DNA from 3 places in the Sphingobium sp. LSP13-1-1.1 genome. Region 2 is predicted to be linked to each of the others. Evidence: predicted binding sites of a transcription regulator. Region 2 holds the regulator's gene; each other region holds the start of a gene.
The links. The regulator LexA, encoded in region 2, represses DNA repair genes until DNA is damaged. The targets are predictions, from matches to a motif close to GTTCCNCNCTTGTTCT.
Positions count from the first base shown of each region.

Region 1 (3,434 bases), on a different contig from region 2:
GAGCAGTTACAAAGGTGCATCTACTATGCATGTTTTAAGATGTAAACAGGATATATGTTCAAGACCCGTCCTATGGCCTATAAGCGTGGATGCCATGCAGTTGACCCGCCACACCGACTATGCCCTGCGCGTTCTCATCCATCTCGCGGTCGCACCAGGCGGCCGCGCCACCATCCCGGAGATCGCTGACGCCTACGGCCTGTCCCGCAACCATCTGATGAAGGTGGTGCATCATCTCGCCCAAGGCAGCTTTCTGAAGACCCAGAGGGGACGTGGCGGAGGCTTCACCCTGGCGCGTCCGGCAGAGACTATCGGCCTGGGCGAAGTCGTCCGCCATAGCGAGCCTGACATGAAAATGGCCGACTGTGAGGGTTGCGCGCTACGTCAGGCCTGTGGCCTGTCGGGCATATTGCGGGCCGCCACCACAGCCTTCCTGTCTGTGCTCGACCAGCATAGCCTTGCCGATGCGGCGCGGGACCGGGCCGGGCTTGCGGCCATCATCGCCGCCCTGCCCGGCCCGAAAGCCGTCAGCGCCGCTTGCGCATAGATTTGGGCGCTTCGCTTCTGTTGATGCAGCTATCCTGCACGGTCTTGCTGCACAGCGGATAATCCTTCTGTTCAGTTGGCGGAGGAGTCATGTTGCCGCCGACCGTAGCGGGGTTGGCAGACGTGCCGACCGGAGCGGAGGGATCATGCGGCACGCCGGCGGGCGCCGGCTGCATGCCCGTCTCAGGAGGCACGGCACCCATCGGCTGGCCAGCATTGGGATCAGCGGCGGGCGGCGGTGTAGCCGGTGTCGCCGGACTGGCGGAAGCCGCTCCGGGGTCGGCCGGCGTGGCGGGTGTGGCAGGCGTCGCGCCCTGTTCGGGCGGAGGCGGCGCACCGGTCGCTGGCGGCTGCGTCGAAGCAGGCATGTCCTGCGCGATCGCCATACCAGTGACGCCAGTGCCAAAGGCCAGCATGGCCGCACCAGCCAACAGGATCGATTTCATCGGGATCATCCTTTCCTTGTTCTCACCCCGTTCTGCCTTCGGGCTGGACAAAGAACCGGATGCATTACGCCTGCGTTCCGGCGATGGCGACGAACCGTTGCGATCGCGCCGTCAGACGATGCCCCAATGACGCTCCCCGGTGGGGCCTCAATGCTCTGGATAGCGTTCGAACTTGGGCAATTCATGCGCACCCGCCATCCACGGCGCAGCCTCGGCGAATTGCACATGGATGGTGGGCGGCAGAACGGACTGGTCGTCCAGCGTTGCCGTCTGGATGTCGACCATCCCCGGAAAGAAAGCAGAGTTGCGATAGAACAACCCCGTGCCGCAGGTTCCGCAAAATTCCCGCGTCACATTTTCGGAGGACTGGTAGCTCACGGCTTTGCCCGTCACAGTCACCATATCTTCGCGAAACAGGGCCCAGCCGACCATCGGCGCTCCGGCGCTTTTCCGGCAATCCGAACAATGGCACAGCGCGCTATGGATTGGTTCCCCCCGCGCTTCATACTGGATAGCCCCACATTGGCATCGCCCAGAGACCATGGCCTTTCTCCTTGCATGATTCGCCTTTTGTTCTCATAGAAGGAACGGCAGCGCAAGGGGCCCGCTCTTGCCGCTTCCCGCCCAGCATCCTAGTTGACAGCTCATGACCCTGCCCGCTCCCTCGCCCGATGATCCCCCCTATCTTCAGGGGCTGAACGAACCCCAGCGGGAAGCCGTGCTCACGACCGAGGGGCCGGTGCTGGTCCTCGCCGGCGCAGGCACGGGCAAGACGGCGGCGCTCACCGCCCGCCTCGCCCATCTGATCGCTACCAGGCGGGCCTATCCGTCCGAAATCCTCGCTGTCACCTTCACCAACAAGGCAGCGCGGGAAATGCGGGAACGGGTCGGTCGCATGATCGGCCCCGCGGTGGAGGGCATGCCGTGGCTCGGCACGTTCCACGCGATCGCCGCAAAGATGCTGCGCCGCCATGCCGAACTGGTCGGCCTGCAATCCAATTTCACCATCCTCGACACGGACGATCAGCTTCGCCTGACGAAGCAACTCATCCAGGCCGAGGGTATCGATGAGAAGCGCTGGCCCGCCCGCCAGCTCGCCGGCCTCATCGACCAGTGGAAGAACAAGGGCCTGACCCCGGAGGAAATCGGCGCCGGCGAGAGCGAGGGCTATGCCAACGGAAAGGGGCAGAAGCTCTACGCCGCCTACCAGGCGCGCCTGCGCGATGTGAATGCCTGCGATTTCGGGGACTTGCTGCTGCATGTTCTCACGATTCTGAAACGCCACCGCGACGTTCTGGAAAGCTATCAGCAGCGTTTCCGCTACATCATGGTGGACGAATATCAGGACACCAACTCCAGCCAATATCTCTGGCTCCGCCTGCTGGCGCAAACGCGCAAGAATATCTGCTGCGTGGGCGATGACGACCAGTCCATCTATTCATGGCGCGGGGCGGAAGTCGCCAATATCCTTCGGTTCGAAAGGGATTTTCCGGGCGCGAAGATCGTCAGGCTGGAACAGAATTACCGATCGACACCCCATATATTGGGCGCTGCCTCAGGGGTCATCGCGGAAAATGGCAATCGCCTGGGAAAGACGCTCTGGACGGACATCGACGTGGGCGAAAAGGTCCGGGTCATCGGCGTATGGGACGGACCGGAGGAAGCGCGGCGCGTAGGCGAAGAAATCGAATCGATAGAGCGCGGAGGCGGGTCGCTGGACGAGGTCGCCATCCTCGTCCGCGCCCAGCACCAGACTCGCGAGTTCGAAGACCGCTTCATACAGATCGGCCTGCCCTATCGCATCGTCGGCGGCTTCCGCTTCTATGAACGCGCCGAGATTCGCGACGCGCTTGCCTATCTTCGCCTGGTCAACCAGCCTGCCGATGATCTGGCGTTCGAACGGATCGTCAACGTTCCCAAACGCGGCCTGGGCGACAAGGCGGTGGAAAAGCTGCATCGGCTTGCCCGCGCAGAGGGCATAGCGCTCGCCCTCGCCGCTGCGCGGATACTCGACACGGATGAGATGACGCCGCAGGCCCGGCGCAGCCTGGGCGCCTTCATCGGCGATCTCGCGCGCTGGCGCGACCGCGCGGCGCAACTGCCCCATGCCGAGCTGGCGCGGCAGATACTGGACGAAAGCGGCTACACCGCCATGCTCCAGGCCGAACGCACCGCCGAAAGCGCGGGACGACTGGAAAATCTGAGCGAACTGACCCGCGCCATGGAGGAATATGAGACGCTGGGCGCCTTCCTTGAGCATGTCAGCCTCGTCATGGACAATGAGGCGCAGCAGGACGAGCGCAAGGTCACGATCATGACCATCCACGCCGCCAAGGGGCTGGAGTTCGATACGGTCTTCCTGGCAGGGTGGGAGGAGGGAATTTTCCCCTCCCAGCGCGCGCTAGACGAAGGCGGCCTCAACAGTCTGGAGGAGGAGCGTCG
Region 1 is NZ_JBEGHU010000012.1:446,766-450,199, reverse strand. It holds gene MRBLSP13_RS09735 (RrF2 family transcriptional regulator) at 95-547, shown strand; gene MRBLSP13_RS09730 (Fe-S oxidoreductase) at 528-992, opposite strand; gene MRBLSP13_RS09725 (GFA family protein) at 1,140-1,535, opposite strand; gene MRBLSP13_RS09720 (ATP-dependent helicase) at 1,639-3,434, shown strand, end outside.
Region 1: MRBLSP13_RS09720 (ATP-dependent helicase) is a predicted target of LexA. The motif match lies at 1,554-1,569, and genes of this name have one in related genera.

Region 2 (3,434 bases):
CGGCATTGCCGCTGCCCTGGCCACGGGTGATCAGGGCGCGATCATGCAAGCCGATGCGGAGGCGATGCGGCGGAGCGGCCTTGCGCATCTCCTGTCGATCAGCGGCCTGCATGTGACGGCACTGATCGGTGTGGTGATCTTTTTGCTGATGCGGCTGATGGCGCTCAGCCGCCGGGCAGCGCTCGATTGGCCGCTGATGCTCCTTGCGGCGGGCGGTGGGGCTTTGGCCGGCCTCGGCTATACGATCCTGACCGGCGCCGAAGTGCCGACCGTGCGGTCCTGCATCGCTGCCCTGCTGGTGCTCGGAGGACTGGCGATGGGGCGGGATGCGATCACCCTCCGCCTGGTCGCGGCCGGGGCGCTGGTCGTGCTCGCCATATGGCCCGAAGCATTGATGGGACCGAGTTTCCAGATGAGCTTCGCCGCCGTGGTCGCTCTGGTTTCACTGGGCGAGCATCCCGCTTTCCGACGCTTTGCAGCCGGGCGCGACGAGGCGGCATGGCGCCGGCTGGGGCGCAGTCTTGCGGGCATGTTGCTTACGGGTCTGGTGGTCGAACTGGTGCTCGCGCCGATCGCTCTGTTCCATTTCCACAAGGCGGGCATGATGGGATCGGTCGCCAATCTGGTCGCGATACCTCTTACCACTCTGGTCGTCATGCCGCTGGAAGCGCTGGCCTTGCTGTTCGATCTGGGCGGGTGGGGCGCGCCCTTCTGGTGGCTTGCTGCGCGGGCGTTGGATCTGCTGCTGCTGGTGGCCCATGGCGTAGCATCCAGCCCTTGGGCAGTGATGTTGACGCCCGCCCAATCCGGCGCTGTTTTCGGCCTCGTGATGCTCGGCATGCTGTGGTGCCTCCTATGGCGGAGTCACTGGCGCTGGGCTGGCCTGATGCCCGTTGCCGCAGGCGTAACCATGATCCTCGCGACCCCGATGCCTGGCATATTGATCAGCAGCGATGGCCGCCACGTCGCGGTTCGCACCGCAAGTGGCATGGCGATACTGCGGGCACGGGCCGGAAGTTACACACGCGACATGCTGGCGGAAAGCGCTGGTTACGGTGGCGCGTTGGAAGCACTGCCGACGTTGCCCCAGGCACATTGTTCGCTTGATCTCTGCGCCGTCCGCCTGGTGGGCGGGGGACGTAAGTGGAACCTTTTGCTCACTCGGAGCAATGTAAATATCGACCATGCGATATTGGCGCGGGATTGCGCCAATGCCGATATCGTCGTCAGCGACCGTAGACTGCCAGGTGCCTGCCGTCCTCGCTGGCTGAAGGTGGATAGGCGATTCCTCGCTCAGACCGGGGGGCTGGCCATCGATCTGGACCATGGTACCGTGCGCAGCGCGAAAATGCGGAACGACGGGCATCCGTGGATTGCGCGACCTTCCGTTTGGCCGCGCCGATCCGGAGGCGGTCAGTTATAGCGTCGCAGCAGCCCGGCCAACTTGCCCTGAATGCGAACCTGACGCGGGTCGTAGATCTGCGGTTCATAGGCACTATTGGCAGGATCGAGTCTGACTTTGGGCCCCTCTCGCCGGAAATATTTGAGCGTCGCTTCATTTTCATCGATCAGAGCGACGACAATCTGCCCCTCCCGCGCGACTTCGGTACGCTGGATAAGCGCGAAATCGCCGTCGAGTATGCCTGCCTCGACCATGGAGTCCCCTGCGACTTCCAGCGCATAATGATCCCCGGTCCCAAGCAGCGCCGCGGGTACGGAGAGCATATTCTGTCCCTCCAATGCCTCTATCGGAACACCGGCCGCGATGCGGCCATGCAGGGGAATCTCCAATATGTCATTGGCGACGATCGGTGGTTTGCTCAAGGCAGGAGCAGTTGTCACCGGCGCCTTGGCAGGCACGACCAGCCTGGGCGCGCGATGCATGGCATCGGGCAGCTTGAGCACTTCAAGAGCGCGGGCACGATTGGGCAGGCGGCGGATGAAGCCGCGCTCCTCCAGCGCATTGATCAGGCGATGGATGCCGGATTTCGACCGCAGGTCCAGCGCTTCCTTCATCTCCTCGAAAGAAGGAGATACGCCTCCCTCTTCCAGCCGGATCTGAATGAAGCTCAGCAATTCCTGTTGCTTGGGTGTCAACATTTCGCCTGCCCTTCTTTGGAACGGATAGGGAACGCATAGGAAACGGAACGGGGCAAGTCAAGCGCCTAACGGTTCGCCGCGTTTAAGGGAACGTGCCGGCCGCCGGGCCGTTTTCAAGCCTGCCTTCGCCGAAGAAGGTGAATAGGAGAGTAAGATGGCCAACCAGAACAACCAGGGCGGCGATCAACGTCGCGATCAGCAGGGCGGCGACCGTGCCAATCAGGGTGGACGCCAGCAACAGCAGGAAGACCGGCAGGGCCAAATGGGTGATGAGCGCCGTCAGGACAAGTCGCCCGGCAAGCAGCAGCGCTGAACATTCATCAGCTTCGCACTGGAAGGGGTCGCATGGCGACCCCTTTCCTTATGCAAGGCCCTTATATTAGGGGAAGCACCGTGACGGGATCGCCTGCCGCCACCGGAGCGGAGCCTCCGGGACGCAGGATGAGGCAGTCTGCCATGGCCAGGGCGGCGGTGGCGGCACTGTCCTGCGACGTCACCGAAACGATGCCGGCTTCGGTGCGGAAGGCGCGAAGATAGTCGTCCCGTTCCCCCGTGGCGGGTAGCTGCGCTGCCAATGTCGCGACCGCGGTGCGCGGCAGGGGCGACGCCGCGCCCATCATGTGGCGGACTAGCGGCAGCAGGAACAGCGTCGCGGTTACGAAGGCCGATACCGGATTGCCCGGCAGGCCCAGGAAGATGGCGGAATCCAATGTCCCCGCCATCAGCGGCTTGCCCGGCCGCATGCGAATTTTCCAGAAATCGAGCGAGCCGCCAGCCTGGGCGAAGGCTGGACGGACCACATCATGGTCGCCGACCGACGCGCCGCCGGTCGAAACGATGATGTCGGCATCGGCGGCGCGGGCAAAGGCCTGGGCCATGCCGGGCAGGTCATCTCGCACGATCCCCAGGTCGATGATGTCGCAGGGGAGGCTGGCAAGCAGGGCCGCCAGCATGGGTGCGTTAGATGACGGAAGCTGGCCTGGCTGCGTCGACGCGCCGGGCGGCACCAGTTCATTGCCGGTGGAGATCAACGCGACCCGCGCCCGGCGGGAAACGGGCAGTGCGCCATGCCCCGCCACTACGGCAAGCGCGATCTGCGCGGGGCCAAGCGCGCTGCCGGCCGTCAGCAGGAGATCGTCCTTGCGGAAATCGGAGCCGGCCGAGCGGACATGGCGGCCCGCAGCCAGCGCCTCTTCGAGCCCGCGCAGCTCATTTCCTTCGCGGGCAGCATTTTCCTGGATCAATATGGCGTCTGCGCCCGGCGGCAGGGGCGCTCCGGTGAAGATGCGGCAAGCCTGGCCGGGCTCGAGCGGCGGAGGAAGCGCCCCACCCGC
Region 2 is NZ_JBEGHU010000067.1:149,342-152,775, forward strand. It holds gene MRBLSP13_RS20650 (ComEC/Rec2 family competence protein) at 1-1,423, shown strand, start outside; gene lexA (transcriptional repressor LexA) at 1,414-2,100, opposite strand; gene MRBLSP13_RS20660 (hypothetical protein) at 2,255-2,413, shown strand; gene glp (gephyrin-like molybdotransferase Glp) at 2,475-3,434, opposite strand, start outside.

Region 3 (3,434 bases), on a different contig from region 2:
GGATGCGCGCGCGTGTGGCGGACGCCTTCGCGCCGCTGGCGCGCCGACTGCCCTCGCCGCAGGCCGATATTCGCCTGCTGGGCACATCGGGCACGGTGACGACGCTCGCCAGCCTGCATCTCGACCTGCCGCGCTACGACCGGCAGGCGATTGACGGGCTGATCGTCCCTTCCACGTCGATGCGGGCGATTTCGGCGCGGCTGTCCTCCATGCCGCTGGCGGAACGGCAGAAGCTGCCCTGCATCGGGACGGAGCGGGCCGACCTGGTCGTGGCCGGCTGCGCCATATTGGAATCCATCCTCGACATCTGGCCCGCCCTGCGACTGGGCGTGGCCGATCGCGGCATTCGCGAGGGCATATTGCGCGGCCTGATGGACCGCGACGGAGTGAAGATGTGAGAGGCACTGGTGCCGGCAAGGTGCGGGTCAAGACGGCGAAGGGGCGGACGGCACAGTCCACCCGCTGGCTCGAACGACAGTTGAACGACCCCTATGTCCGCCGCGCCAAGGCGGAAGGGTGGCGCAGTCGCGCCGCCTTCAAGCTGATCGAACTGGATGAGAAATTCCATTTCGTGAAGGGTTCCCGCGCCGTGGTCGACCTGGGCGTGGCGCCGGGCGGCTGGGCGCAGGTGGTGCGGAAACTCTGCCCCAAGGCGAAGGTGGTGGGCATCGACCTGCTGCCGACCGATCCCATTCCGGGCGTCACGCTGTTCCAGATGGACTTCATGGACGACAAGGCGCCCGTTCTTCTGGCCGAGGCGCTGGGCGACGCGCCCGACCTGGTCATTTCCGACATGGCAGCCAACACCGTCGGGCATGCGGCGACCGACCATCTGCGCACCATGGGACTGGTCGAGGCGGCAGCCATGTTCGCCGTCGAAAATCTGCGCAAGGGCGGCACCTTCGTGGCGAAGGTGTTCGCGGGCGGCACGGACGCCGACCTGCTCGCCATCCTCAAAAGGCATTTCACCACGATCAAGCACGCCAAGCCGCCGGCCAGCCGCAAGGGCAGCGTCGAATGGTATGTCGTGGCCCAGGGCTTCAAGGGGCGCGCCGAAGAAGGCTGATCCCGCTCATCTCTACCAAGAGATTGAAATGCCTGCCTGTTCCTGCGAAGGCAGGCCGTTTGGGGCGTTGGGGGAACATCATTGGTTTCGACGGTATCGACGGTCGCCTATCTGGGGCTGGAAGCGCGCGGCGTGGAGGTTCAGTGCCAGCTCGTGCCCGGCCTCCCCAATTTCATGCTTGCGTAAGCGCAAACAATAATCCGCTATCCGCAGATTTCTTAGGAAAATGCAGCCAATAGCGCGCGTCCGACGTGCATCACAGCGGCAAGGTCATCTGTCGCATGTCGTGTATCGTCGGCGGTCGTTCCATAGCACAGATGATGGTCTGTGCCAGTTCAACAGCGGCTTGCTCACGCAGGCGTTCGTTCGGGGCAGTCAGTGCTACTCGTGCCCATCCGGGCGCATTGAGGAGGCTCTGAGCGAGCCACAGAGAATCAGGCTGGGTCATGCAAGAATTAGAACATAAAGGGAACAATTGAGCAAGCGGCTTGAGGCTGATTTTCACTCATATGGCTGTTATACGTTCATATGGCTCTTATAGAATAATATTTTGCCATATAACCATATCGACGTCATAAGGGTGTTACGGATCGCAAGGCGATTCGGATGCCTAAGCGTTCTAAGGAGATTACAGTGCCCAGCATTGATATTGATGAAGCCACGAACCTGCGTTTGCAGAGCATGGCGAAGCCGCTTGTTGATACCTACGATTCCGTCATCCGGCGCTTGCTGGACTTATATGAGCAGGGTTCGTCGGCTGCGACCCCGGCTCCAACGACAGTGATGCCTGGCGCGCCGTTGACCGATGATGGTCGCATTATGACTTTCGATTGGCGCAATCCGCCGCAACTGGCGCATACGACTGTTACTGCGGTCAATCTTGAAGGCGTCATGTTTCCGAAAGCCGACTGCTATTGGAACACCATCATGATACGCGTCATCAAATTGATGAGCGAGCAGGGGCATGATGCGTCTGCGATCAAGGACGCGCTTTCCGTTAACGCGATGGTCGGTCAGAAGGTCGATAACGGCTACAAATATCTGCCCAGCGTGGGCATTTCGGTGCAAGGTCAGGACAGCAATGCTGCGTTCCGTCAGGCTTTCGAGCTTGCCGATAAGCTGGGCATCAAACTGGAAGTGCAGTTCAGGTGGCAGAACAAGGAAGAGGCGCTGTATCCCAACAGGGTTGGATCGTTCATCGTCTGATCGGTGTTCCGCGAAAGCGGGCGCGAGCCGTTGCGAAAAGCCCGTCTGGAAAAGGCGGGCTTTTATTTGATTTTAATCCTTCGGCGGTGCCGGTGTGCTCATTTCCGGACCTGATGCCTTTACGATGTTTATAAATTCCTGAATATGGCGATCCTGCACGATGAGCACGCTTTCCCAATGTGTCGTATCAGCTTTGGGTTTGAAGAATGGATGAAACAAATCTCCTCTGCGCTCGTGCAATGGCGCGCCCCAACGCGAATTATTGTGTTTGAGCAGGTTGTTCAGCATCCAAAGAATTTCCATGTCATCATCGACAGGGTAGTTCAATTTTCTGACATTCGTAATAAGCTTCGCATGATCGAACTTGTCGTTCTTCAACCATGAGCGGGCATGGCGCTCCCAATGATGATAGAGTGTGGTCACAAAGGCTTTACGCAGCGTGATTGCAGCCTCAATGGCTTCCCGTTGGCGAAGCTCTAAAACCTGATCTTGGCTCCATATTGTAAAGCCTTCATCGTCAACCTCACCTTCCCATTCGCCGCCATCGGCAATGTACTTTTCATATGCATCAATCGCCTCTTGTGTGGCGTCGATCTTGCTTTTTAGGGCGTCATGGGCAGCGAGATAGCTGAAACCGATTATGTCGATGCCATCCTGATATGCGACGCCAGCCATGTTGAAAGGGAAAGCAACCAAGCGAACCTCCGTTTGGCCCGGCCTTAGCATAGATGAGAAAGCCCGCCAGTTTCCTGATGAGATACTCTACTTTAACAGTCAGTGCTGTTTTCCCAGTCTATTCTGCTGTTAAGAGTGCGTCCTAACTCCTCCCAGTCCGGCCTGACGCAATGCTCGCACTTTGCGTACGTAGGAAATACACCACGGGCTGCATTCTCAGCGATCATGATCCCGCGATTGAGCGCGCGGCTGGTTAGAATTTTCAGAGCATGTCGATCCTCGACGCCCCCTTCATATTTGGCAAGTCTGAGACTGTATGTAGTACTCAGTTCTGCGATGACGCCGATCTCGTATAATTTGGCTTTTGGATAGTATGATCTATTCCATAGGCATTGCAAATAGCGGAAAAGGCTATCACTATCCTTCTTTCTGGGAAGGACTTTGTATGTTGGCGGAGTGAGCACTATCTGTCTGTGTTCTTCCGTGG
Region 3 is NZ_JBEGHU010000034.1:118,215-121,648, forward strand. It holds gene MRBLSP13_RS15765 (Ppx/GppA phosphatase family protein) at 1-398, shown strand, start outside; gene MRBLSP13_RS15770 (RlmE family RNA methyltransferase) at 395-1,066, shown strand; partial or broken gene MRBLSP13_RS22430 (ATP-binding protein) at 1,148-1,246, shown strand; gene MRBLSP13_RS15775 (DUF6771 family protein) at 1,323-1,514, opposite strand; gene MRBLSP13_RS15780 (T4SS efffector SepA family protein) at 1,700-2,272, shown strand; gene MRBLSP13_RS15785 (hypothetical protein) at 2,345-2,968, opposite strand; gene MRBLSP13_RS15790 (hypothetical protein) at 3,040-3,434, opposite strand, start outside.
Region 3: MRBLSP13_RS15775 (DUF6771 family protein) is a predicted target of LexA. The motif match lies at 1,524-1,539, and genes of this name have one in related genera.